Regions from separate parts of the Rhizobium sp. WSM1274 genome, predicted to be linked through region 1. Evidence: riboswitches for the same ligand, from Rfam matches in the RefSeq annotation. Region 1 holds a riboswitch; the other holds the start of a gene.
The links. Region 1 has a riboswitch for FMN ahead of ribB (3,4-dihydroxy-2-butanone-4-phosphate synthase). Riboswitches for the same ligand answer to the same signal wherever they lie in the genome.
Positions count from the first base shown of each region.

Region 1 (5,580 bases):
ATTCGCGCCGCCGGTCGCCGCTCGATCCAGATCGCGGCGGATGTCACGAGCAAATCTTCCCTTGGAGAGGCCGTAGCACGGACCGAAGCGGATCTCGGCGCGCTGACGCTTGCTGTGAACGCTGCAGGCATCGCTAACGCGAACCCGGCGGAAGAGATGGAGGAGGACCAATATCAGACGTTGATGGATATCAACCTCAAAGGCATCTTTCTTTCCTGCCAGGCCGAGGCCCGCGCCATGCTGAAGAACGGACGCGGCTCCATCGTGAACATCGCCTCTATGTCGGGTGTGATCGTAAACCGGGGGCTGAACCAAGCGCACTATAACGCCTCCAAGGCGGGCGTGATCCATATGTCGAAGTCTATGGCGATGGAATGGGTCGACCGCGGCATTCGCGTCAACACCATCTCCCCCGGATACACGGCAACGCCCATGAACACCCGCCCGGAGATGGTCCACCAGACCAAGCTCTTCGAAGAGCAGACGCCGATGCAGCGCATGGCAACAGTCGACGAGATGGTCGGTCCGGCTGTGTTCCTGCTGTCGAATGCGGCAAGTTTCGTGACCGGCGTCGATCTTCTCGTCGACGGCGGTTTCTGCTGCTGGTGATGAGAAAGCTCATTACCGCCGCTGGAAAGTGACCGGTCTCGCTTCCTCCCTAGCTGAGATCGAGGCGCTGAAGGGACTAACGGGTATGACGGCGTGCGATATCGTCGTCTGCCCGCCCTTCGCGCTGATCGAACGGAATGAGGGCTCGGGCCGTCATCGGCGCTCAAGACTGCCTGAATTCGCGACAAGCGGTTGAGATCCAATAATGATCGCACGGTAGGTCGCACCCAGATTTGCTGTTTATCGATGGACAAGGAAAGAGCATGAAACGCTTTGAGCAGAAGACCGTCGTCATTACCGGGGGTAGCCGCGGCATCGGCGCCGCCATCGCTAGACGATTTGCGCGCGAGGGCGCCAATCTCGTCGTCTCGGCCAACGAGGACCTGGTTCACGGCGTTGCCGAACAGATCCGGGCCGAAGGCGGCAAGGCGATCTCCTTCATCGGCGACGTCACCGACAAGGCGAGCGTCACCGCCCTCTACGATGCCGCCGAGAGGGAATTCGGCTCGGTCGACGTCTCGATCCAGAATGCCGGCGTCATCACCATTGCCCGCATCGAGGATCTGACCGAAAATGAGTGGGACAAGGTCATGGCCGTCAACACCAAGGGGGTCTTCCTGTGCGCCCAGGAGGCGATATCAAGAATGCGCAAGCACAAGCGCGGCGGCCGCATCATCAACACCGCTTCCGGCCAGGCCCGTGACGGCTTCATCTACACGCCGCATTACGCCGCCTCGAAAATGGGGGTCGTCGGCATCACCCAGAGCCTGGCCAAGGAAGTCGCGACCGAGAAGATCACGGTCAACGCCTTCTGCCCCGGCATCATCGAGACCGACATGTGGGCCTATAACGACCAGGCCTGGGGCAAGCTGCTCGGCAACTACGCTCCCGGCGAATTGATGAAGGAATGGGTCGAGGGCATCCCGATGAAACGGGCCGGCTCCGGCGAAGACGTCGCCGGCCTGGTGACCTTCCTCGCCAGCGAGGATGCCGCCTATATCACCGGCCAGACGATCAATGTCGACGGTGGCCTGATCATGTCCTGATGCAGGTCGGCTAAAAGTGTGCAGCGGTTTTGGCACAACGACATGCATGGAACAAGCGCGGAAGGCGACACGGTCGTCGCCTCCGTGTGAACAGTGTGTCCATCGGCGTTAGGGCAGCTTTGCATTTTTGCCGGTCGAGTGACCTTGCCACCGGCCTGTTTTTGATCCTATCTTTGCAATGTTCTCAGGGCGGGGTGTAATTCCCCACCGGCGGTATCAGGAGCAATCTTGGAGCCCGCGAGCGCTTCCGGCACTACAGCACCGCGCGTCTTTCAGACGCGTAAAGGACGCTGCAGCACTTTGAATTGCCTGAAGGTCAGCAGATCCGGTGAGATGCCGGAGCCGACGGTATAGTCCGGATGGAAGAGGACAACACGGGCAGTCGTACTCCCTCCCGGAGTCGGCTGACGTTTGTTCGCCCAAGGGAAGAAGGCTCGCTCACGGATTGAGCCGAGCAGACCATGTCAGCCCGCTGACATAACCCTTGAAAGGCCAGACAGCATGACTATCGCAAGAATTGAAGATGCCATATCAGCCATTGCCCGTGGTGAGATGGTCGTCGTCGTCGACGACCAGGACAGGGAAAACGAGGGCGATATCGTGGTCGCCGCCCAAGCGGTCACACCTGAAACAATCGCCTTCATGATGACCCATGCTCGCGGACTCGTCTGCATCGCCATGGAAGGCGAGCGTCTCGATGCGCTCGATATCCCGCTGATGGTGCCCAACAATACGGAATCGCACAAAACCGCCTTCACGGTCTCGGTCGACTATCTCAAGGGCACAACGACCGGCATCTCGGCAGCCGATCGCGCCGCGACTGTCCGCGCCCTGGTCGACGATCGCACAAAGCCCTCCGATTTCGCTCGCCCCGGCCATATCTTCCCGTTGCGCGCCAACCCCCGCGGCGTGCTCGGCCGTCCAGGCCACACCGAAGCTGCCGTCGATCTCGCCCGCCTCGCCGGAAAGACCCCGGCCGGCGTCATCTGCGAAGTCGCCAATGACGACGGAACCATGTCGCGGCTCCCCGACCTCATCCTTTTTGCAAAACGCCATAACCTCCTGCTCGTCACCATCGAGGATCTGGTTGCCTATCTCGAACGCCAGGCGGCAAAAGACGTCCGCGAAGTCGCCTGATCGATGCCTTTGTTGCGGCGGCATAGGCCGCCGCAACAAAGAACGTGCCGCAGTGATGACTCTGACGGCACTTCGTTTGTCCGCCTCAAGTCCGGCTGATCGAAACCCCGCCATCCGCCAGCATCGCCGTGCCGGTCACGAAGCTCGACATGTCGGAGGCCAGGAAGAGCGCTGCATTGGCGATCTCTTTGGGTTGCGCCATGCGTTTCAGCGCATGCAGTCCCACCACGAAGGCGAGCAGTTCCGGCGTGGCGTCCGGCGCGTTGGTGATGCTCATTGGCGTGTCTGTGCCGCCGGGCAGCAGTGCGTTGACGCGAACGTTCTGCCTCCCGAGTTCGGCGGCGAGCACCTGCACGAGGCCGATAAGCCCCGCCTTGCCGGCGGCATAAGCGGCCATGCCCGGCATTCCGGCGGTGTGGCCGACGAAAGTCGAGGTGAAGATCAGCGATCCCCCGCGCGCTCCCATTGCCGCCGCCTGGTGCTTGGCGCCGAGGAAGGCGGCGGTGAGGTTGGTCTCGATCGTCTCGCGCCATGCCTCCAGCGAAAGCCCTGTCACCGGCCCCATCTCGCCAATGACGCCGGCATTGTTGAAGGCGATATCGAGCCCGCCGAAGCGCGAGACCGCCGTCTCGACAAGCCTTGCCTGCAGCGCCTCGTCCCTGACATCGCCTGATATGGCGACGGCCTGCCCGCCTTCCGCCTCGATTTCGGCAATGACGGCATCAAGCGCGTCCTGTCGCCGGCCGGTGACCACGAGCTTGGCGCCTTCCCACGCAAAGAGTTTCGCCGCCGCGCGGCCGATGCCGGAGCTTGCGCCGGTGATGATGGCGATCTTGCCATTCAGAAGTGTCATGTCGGTTTCTCCTTCGTTTTGCGGCATCTGAGATCTCAAACATCAGGCGATGCAGCCACCCGTTTCCCGCGCAGGAAAAGAAAAACCGCTTACGACCGACGATGTCGGTCTGAGCGTCAGCCACCGCGGGACAGGTTTGAACCTTGATCGCTGCGCTGGAAGTATCGGAATTCACCTTATCAAACGGTGATTTGTCGCGATCTCCACCGACGCGCCTGCGTCGACGTCAGCACCATTGTGCACCGCATCATCGATTTATGCTTTGTGTGACATTCATCCGATTCCCTTGATGAATCTTCGCGATTAAAAGGAGCGCACAGGTAACGGGAATCTCTTCATGCCGCGGTCACGCAATACTGAGGGCGCCATCTGTATGAGCATGGCGATGGCCGGCTTTTCTGCAAGCGACGCTCTGTCCAAATCGGTGATCGCCTATATGAACGCCGGCGAGATCATGTTCCTGCGCGGCCTCTTCACCAGCCTGCTTGTCTATCTGATCGCCTGGAAAATGGGCGCGCTGCGTTCCTGGCGCATCATGCTAGAGCCGATGATCATCTTCAGGATCATCTGCGAGACGCTTTCCGCCGTCACCTATATCACCGCGCTCGGCATGATGCCGATCGCCAATGCCTCGGCGATCCTGCAATCGCTGCCGTTGGTCGTCACCTTCGGTGCGGCGCTCTTCTTCAGCGAGCCGGTCGGTTGGCGGCGCTGGTCGGCGATCCTCGTCGGCCTCGTCGGCGTGATGATCATCATCCGCCCCGGCCCTGAGGGATTCACTGCCGCCGCCCTCCTCTGCGTCGCCGCCGTGTTGACGACGGCCGGCCGCGATCTCGCCACCCGGAGCATCAGTCCGGAGATTCCCTCGCTGATGATAACCGTCATCACAGCCATATCAGCCTCGTTCTTCGGCGCGCTCCTCATCCCGGTGCTCGGCGGCTGGCAGCCGGTCAGCGCTAACGCCCTTGGGCATCTCGTGCTCGCATCGGTGCTGGTGCTCGTCGGCTACCAGTCGGTCATCCTCGCCATGCGCACCGGCGAAATCTCCTTCGTCGCGCCATTCCGCTATACCAGCCTGATCTTCTCCTCTCTGCTCGGCTTCATTTTCTTCGCCGAAGTGCCTGACAGCTGGACGCTCGTCGGGGCTGCGATCGTCATCGCCTCCGGCCTCTATACATTCTATCGTGAGGCTAAGCGCCGTGTGTCGCCGATTGCGCAGGAATCCGCGCCGCGCGCGCCCGTCTGAAGCAGATGATGGCTGAGGAAGGATGATGGCTGAATTCTCGTTGGATAAATCTCACATAGCAGGCGTCGTGCTGGCCGGCGGCCGCTCGCAGCGCATGGGCCGCGACAAGGCAGGCGTGATGCTTGGGACCGAGAGCCTGCTCCGCCATGTGTTGACCCGGCTCTCGCAGCAGGCCTTGCTCGTTGCCGTCAATGCCGATGCCGCCGCCGGGGACGTGCCTGTCGTTCCCGACCGTTTTCCCGGCAAGGCCGGGCCGATGGCCGGCATCCATGCGGCGATGGCCTATGCCGCCGGCCTTCCCTCGATCACCCATGTCGTGACGGTCTCGGTCGATTGCCCGTTCTTCCCGGCCGATCTCGTCGCCCGGCTTACCGCAGCGGTCGAACACCCCTCGCAAATCGCCATTGCCGTCTCCGAGGGCCGCAGCCATCCCGTCTTCGGGCTTTGGCCGGTGACGCTGGCCGCCGATCTCGAGGCCTGGATCGCCAGCGACGAGAAGCGGCGTGTGCGTGACTTCCTGTTACGGCATGACGTAACGGAAGTGGCGTTCCCGCTGCATCCGACTCGTGCCAGCCTGCTCGATCCCTTCTTCAACATCAACACGCCCGACGATCTCGTCGAGGCGGAACGCTGGCTGGAGGCCCTTCGCGGATGACCGCACCGAAAATCTTCGGCATCGCCGGCTGGAA
Region 1 is NZ_CP104138.1:2,365,776-2,371,355, forward strand. Features, by position in the region: gene N2600_RS11940 (SDR family oxidoreductase) at 1-609, shown strand, start outside; gene N2600_RS11945 (glucose 1-dehydrogenase) at 873-1,655, shown strand; FMN riboswitch at 1,832-2,030, shown strand; gene ribB (3,4-dihydroxy-2-butanone-4-phosphate synthase) at 2,157-2,792, shown strand; gene N2600_RS11955 (SDR family oxidoreductase) at 2,878-3,645, opposite strand; gene N2600_RS11960 (DMT family transporter) at 3,983-4,891, shown strand; gene mobA (molybdenum cofactor guanylyltransferase MobA) at 4,917-5,546, shown strand; gene mobB (molybdopterin-guanine dinucleotide biosynthesis protein B) at 5,543-5,580, shown strand, end outside.

Region 2 (5,580 bases), 360 kb from region 1:
AGGCACCGGCCTCGTCAACCAGCCAGGCAAGGGGAGACGGCAGATCCATGGCTTAACATCGCACGCTGACCGGGGCGGCCGCAAGGATGTCCCCCGGGTGAGCGCAGGCAGCCACTCCGAATGTCCATGAGGACGTTCCCATCGACTCAACCTGTGGCCCCCAAAAGGACGACCGCATCCCCTGTCGAAAACCACCGCGGTGGAAAACAAAAAATAAACACTTTAAACTTGCGCGACTTTGATTCCATTATAAGGTCGTTCATCATCGTGTGATTGAGGGGTGCGATGGGTACGACATTCTGGCCGAAAGATCCGCTGGATGGGAACGACATGACGCTGCTGACGTCGATCCTTCGGCGATGGTGCGAAAGATATCAGGTCGAACTGACGGCGGAGGAGAGCAGCCGCAAGGCGAAGGAACTTGTCGAATGGTTCGAATTCGGCGTCAAGGATCCCGTCGAGCTCGAGGAATTGATCGACGACAAGCACTGGCTCGTCAGCAGGATCTGACCGTAGACAAATCGGGAGGACGCTGCCGGTCAGCGTCGACGAACCTATCTCATCAGAAAAGGCCGGGCGAAATCGCTCCGGCCTTCGTCCATTTTCACCTAAGCGAGACCCTTAATCATCATCATCCCGCCAACGCCGATCGCGATCCCAGCGCCGCTCATGGCGCCAGCGCGGACTATCCCAATCCCGGTGACGCCGCTCCCAGCCCCAGCGGGGCGGACCACCGTAGAAAGCTACCGGCGGCGGGCGTCTCCAGTTTGGCCGGCATTCGCCCCAGCGCGTCAGATGCCAGCCGCGACCGCAGGCGTAGTCGACCTTTGTGACATTGCTTTGCACATTGATTGTCCCAAGCGGCATCGCCTCCGCGGTGCCGAACGAGAGGCTGCCGGCAAGCAAGGCAGCCGCGATAGAAAGTGCCTTCATCGAGAACTCCATTTTCAATCCAGCCACCCCGAGCTTATGGCCGCTAAATTGAACTGGAGATGAATTGCGCGTTCATGTTTGACGCGCGCAGAGAGCGTGGTTGGCCCGCGAGGAAACCGCTCAAGTTCTGCCGTAAAAAGCGTCGGGACCCGGATCACGCCCGGCGGCGACCTCGGTCAGCCGCCCCAGGTAATGCGCCCAGCCTTCCGCATGGCCGGCACATTGCTCGGCGCTCGGCAGGCCGCTATGGGTGAGCCGCAGCAGCGTTCCGCCCCCCTGCTCGATCAGGTCGATCTCGACCAGGCTCGACCCTGGCGGCACCACTTCGCTGCCATCCCAGCCAAAGCTATAGGCAAGGCGATGAACCGGAACCACTTCTCGAAACGAGCCGCGCGCAAAGCGGGCGCCGGTGACGTTGACAAGATAGAGCCCGCCAGGCTGCGGCTCGACCTGCGCCTCCGTTCCCATCCAGCGCAGGATCTTTTCCGGGTCGGTCATCAGCGCGAACACCGCGGCCGGCGGCGCCGCGATATGCGCCTCGCGGTGGACGACGAAGGGGTCTTGCATCTCTCTCTCCCGTGGTTGCCACGGCCCTGCCCGCCTCCGGTGGAGACGGCGCATCCTGTCTTGCCGTGCTATTCTGACGTGAATGTCCTCACTGGATGCATGTAGGCGCAAGCGCATCCTCAGCAAGAGGGCTTGCCCGTCGCGATCAACCAACAAGCGAAATCGCCGCTTCGGAGCCCTGATCCTACATTGGCCGCGAAGCATTTCGACCTATTGCCAGCCCGTCGCCTTCCCCCTATTGTTCGCGCCGTTCTCAGGGCGGGGTGCAAGTCCCTACCGGCGGTATGTAATCAGATTGCGAGCCCGCGAGCGCCTTCTCAGGAAGGGTCAGCAGATCAGGTGAGATGCCTGAGCCGACGGTCATAGTCCGGATGAAAGAGAACGTGCGTTCCTGCCGCCCTTGCGGCTGTCGGGGACGTTCGTGATCGCCTTGGGTGATGTGTCTTTTCGCCAAAGGAGATTACCATGGCACCCACCCGCTATGCCTTCATCAAAGCCAGCTGGCACGCCGACATCGTCGACCGCGCCCTTGATGGCTTTCATCAGCTTATTCCGCCCGAGCAGATCGATGTGTTCGATGTTCCCGGCGCATTCGAGATGCCGCTGCTGTCGCGCGATCTTGCGGCAACTGGACGCTATGCCGCTGTCGTTGCCGCCGCCTTCGTCGTCGATGGCGGAATCTACCGCCACGAATTCGTCGCCCAGGCCGTCGTCGATGGGCTGATGCGCGCCGGCATGGATACCGGCGTGCCGGTGCTGTCGGTGTCGCTGACGCCGCATCAGTATCAGGAAACCGAGCATCACAAGCAGATCTACCGCGCACATTTCGTCGAGAAAGGGCGCGAGGCAGCAAAGGCGGCTCTGACGATCGGCAAAACCCGCGCCGCCCTTGCTGCGTAGGAACTTCCTGCACGCCGGCTCGACGAGCCGCAGGACGACAGACGAAGTGGCGGGGGACCGACCCCGCCGCCTCATCGGATCGACATGACCTCACCAACCGCAGGAATGAAAGCGACGCGCCGTGTGTCGCAGCGGAATCCGCTAATACCGGCCAAATCAGACAGAATAATTGATTCGACGACCCCACCGCGCCGTGGTCAACTTGGCCCGTCACGTGTCCGCAATTCTCAAGACATCCAGAACCCAAGGAGCTTAAGATGAGCAATGCACTGCGCAGCGAAACCCCCATCGAGACCCCGAGAACTCAGCCCGTCGACACCAAGCTCGAGGTGGTCGTCATCCCCGTTTCCGACGTCGACCGCGCCAAACGTTTTTACGACGGGCTGGGTTGGCGGCTCGACGCCGACTTCGCCAATGATGCCGATTTCCGGGTGATCCAGTTTACCCCGCCCGGCTCCGGCTGCGCGATCATCTTCGGCAAGAACGTCACCGCCGCAGCCCCCGGCTCAGCCCAGGGGCTTTATCTTATCGTCTCCGACATCGAGGCCGCCCGCCGCGATCTCATCGCCCGCGGCGTCGAGGTGAGCCAAGTGTTCCATGACGCGGCCGGCATCTATGCCGGCAAGGACGAGCCCTATCTGTTCGGGCGGCTGCGGATCGCCGGCCGCGATCCCGATCACCGCAGCTATCGCTCCTTTGCATCTTTCAAGGATCCCGACGGCAACGGCTGGCTGTTCCAGGAGGTCACCACGCGGTTGCCGGGACGCATCGATGCCGACGAGACGAAATTCACGACGTCGACAGACCTTGCGTCTGCGCTGCGCCGCGCGGCGACCGCTCACGGTGAACACGAGAAACGGAACGGCGGCAAACACGACGAGAACTGGCCGGACTGGTACGCCGAATACATGGTCAGCGAACAAGCCGGCAAGCAACTGCCCTTATAGGCAATGGCGGCGACATCCTCTGAGAAGCAACGGCATTTCGGTATGGCGCGCCCATGCCGAAATGCTCTATCGTGTCTTAGCCTAACATTACCGATCTCCTTGCCGGCGTCAGATCGAGTACCGGGATCCGCCAGAAGCCGTCATTGGGACGCGGGAGACATCTGCGACGTTACCCAACCGGAAAATGCGAGCATGGCCGCTGTTGGCGGCCTCGATTGAAGTCGGGTTAGCCATTAGCTCCCCAACGATATGGTGGTAGCAAAAGGTTGTCTGATAGCCCCCGAGGATAGGTGTCTGGAAAACATCGAAGGCGGGGCCAGAGCGATCCCCAGTCCTTGCAGGGCCGCCTCCATCATCGCCAGGGAAGAGTCGAAGACGATGCCTGCGTTTATCTGGGGCGCCGGAGGAACGTTCGCTGCGACAAACCAGGTGCTCCATTCGTCCGCCCTATAGCTCCGCAAAAGCGTCGCCTCGACCAGGTCTGCAGGCCGCCTCAAACGCTCGGCCAATTTGGGCGTGCACAGAGGAGAGAGCGGAGCGTCGAACAGACGCAGCGCTTCTGTGCCATGCCAGGAACCGCTGCCGAAGCGAATGGCAAAGTCCAGTCCCTCGGCCGCCATATCGATGCGATTATTGTTTGTCGAAATGCGCACATCGATGAACGGGTGCTGCCGTTGAAAATCCGAAAGCCTTGGCAACAACCAGCCGACGGCAAACGTCCCGACCACGCCAAGGAACAGCAATTCCCGCACCTGCCCGGCTTCAATCCGGTCCAACGTGATCGCCATCTGATCGAAGGAATTGGTCAAGGTCGGCAAAAGAGCTTCGCCTTCTGCGGTGATTTTCAAGCCTCTTGGGAGGCGCTGAAAAAGCGCAGCCCCCAATCGCCTCTCCAGGCTTTTGACCTGTTGGCTTACAGCGGCCTGGGTAACGCAAAGCTCAATCGCGGCACGGGTAAAGCTGAGATGTCTTGCCGATGCTTCGAAGGCCCTCAAGCCATTTAAAGGGAGGAATTGCCGAACCATCTTAGCCCTAGATTTTCTTGGATCTCCTCCGAGATATCATCGTTTGCTGCCGCAAAACAGTGCCGTTAAATGCCGTCCTCATGCGCCTTTGCGTTGATTGAAAGCTGCCTGCGGAGGATGAAAATGAATCGCAATTGGATAAAAACTCTATCGGCTACGTTGGTCTCGACATGTATTTCCACGAGTGGCTTTGCGGCCGACGAAATGAAACTGAAAGCCATCTCGGACGCCGCGATAAGACCAATTATGGATAAATACGGCATTCCGGGCATGGCCGTTGCCATCGCCGTTGACGGGCAGAACCACATCTTCAACTACGGCGTCGTGTCGAAGGACACTAACAGGCCCGTCACTCCGGCGACCATGTTCGAACTGGGATCGATCAGCAAAACCTTTACAGTCACCCTCGCCTCCCACGCGGACGTGACCGGCCGACTTTCGCTGTCGGACAAGGCAGGAAAATATCTTCCGTCGATGAACGGAAGACCCTTCGGCAATGTCGAGTTGATGAATTTTGGCACGCACACGGCTGGCGGATTTCCGCTGCAAGTTCCCGATGAAGTCAAAACCGAAAAACAGCTGATGGAGTATTTCGCAAGTTGGAAACCTTCATACGCCGCCGGAACGCACCGAACATACGCCAATCCGAGCATCGGCGTGCTCGGATACATAACGGCGAAAAGCATGGGCAAAGATTTCACAGCTCTTATGGAAGACCGATTGTTTCCTTCTCTCGGGTTGACGAGCACGTATATCAATGTGCCGAAATCGAGAATGGCCGACTATGCCCAAGGCTACAAGCGAAGCGGTGAGCCGGCTCGGATGACACCCGCCACTCTTTCGTCCGAGGCCTATGGAGTGAAATCCACAGCAAGCGACATGATCCGGTTCATCGACGCAAACATGGGACTGGTCAAGTTGGACGGAAAACTCCAGCAGGCGATCACCAATACGCACACTGGATACTTCCATGTCGGCGCGATGACGCAAGACCTTATTTGGGAGCAGTATTCCTATCCCGCGACGTTGACGACCTTAATGGACAACAATTCCAGCGCGATGCTCAAGACTATTCCCGTCAAGCAGCTGAAGCCGGCGATGGAACCGCGCGACGATGTGTGGATCAACAAAACCGGCTCCACGAATGGTTTCGGCGCATATGTGGCGTTCATCCCGAAAGAGCGAGTTGGTATCGTCATTCTGGCCAA
Region 2 is NZ_CP104138.1:2,727,722-2,733,301, forward strand. Features, by position in the region: gene N2600_RS13790 (adenylate/guanylate cyclase domain-containing protein) at 1-49, opposite strand, end outside; gene N2600_RS13795 (hypothetical protein) at 286-510, shown strand; gene N2600_RS13800 (GCG_CRPN prefix-to-repeats domain-containing protein) at 622-933, opposite strand; gene N2600_RS13805 (SRPBCC family protein) at 1,054-1,500, opposite strand; FMN riboswitch at 1,746-1,887, shown strand; gene N2600_RS13810 (6,7-dimethyl-8-ribityllumazine synthase) at 1,966-2,400, shown strand; gene N2600_RS13815 (VOC family protein) at 2,658-3,347, shown strand; partial or broken gene N2600_RS13820 (LysR family transcriptional regulator) at 3,488-4,372, opposite strand; gene ampC (class C beta-lactamase) at 4,496-5,580, shown strand, end outside.
Region 2: linked by a shared signal. The riboswitch ahead of N2600_RS13810 (6,7-dimethyl-8-ribityllumazine synthase) and the one ahead of ribB (3,4-dihydroxy-2-butanone-4-phosphate synthase) in region 1 are both predicted to bind FMN.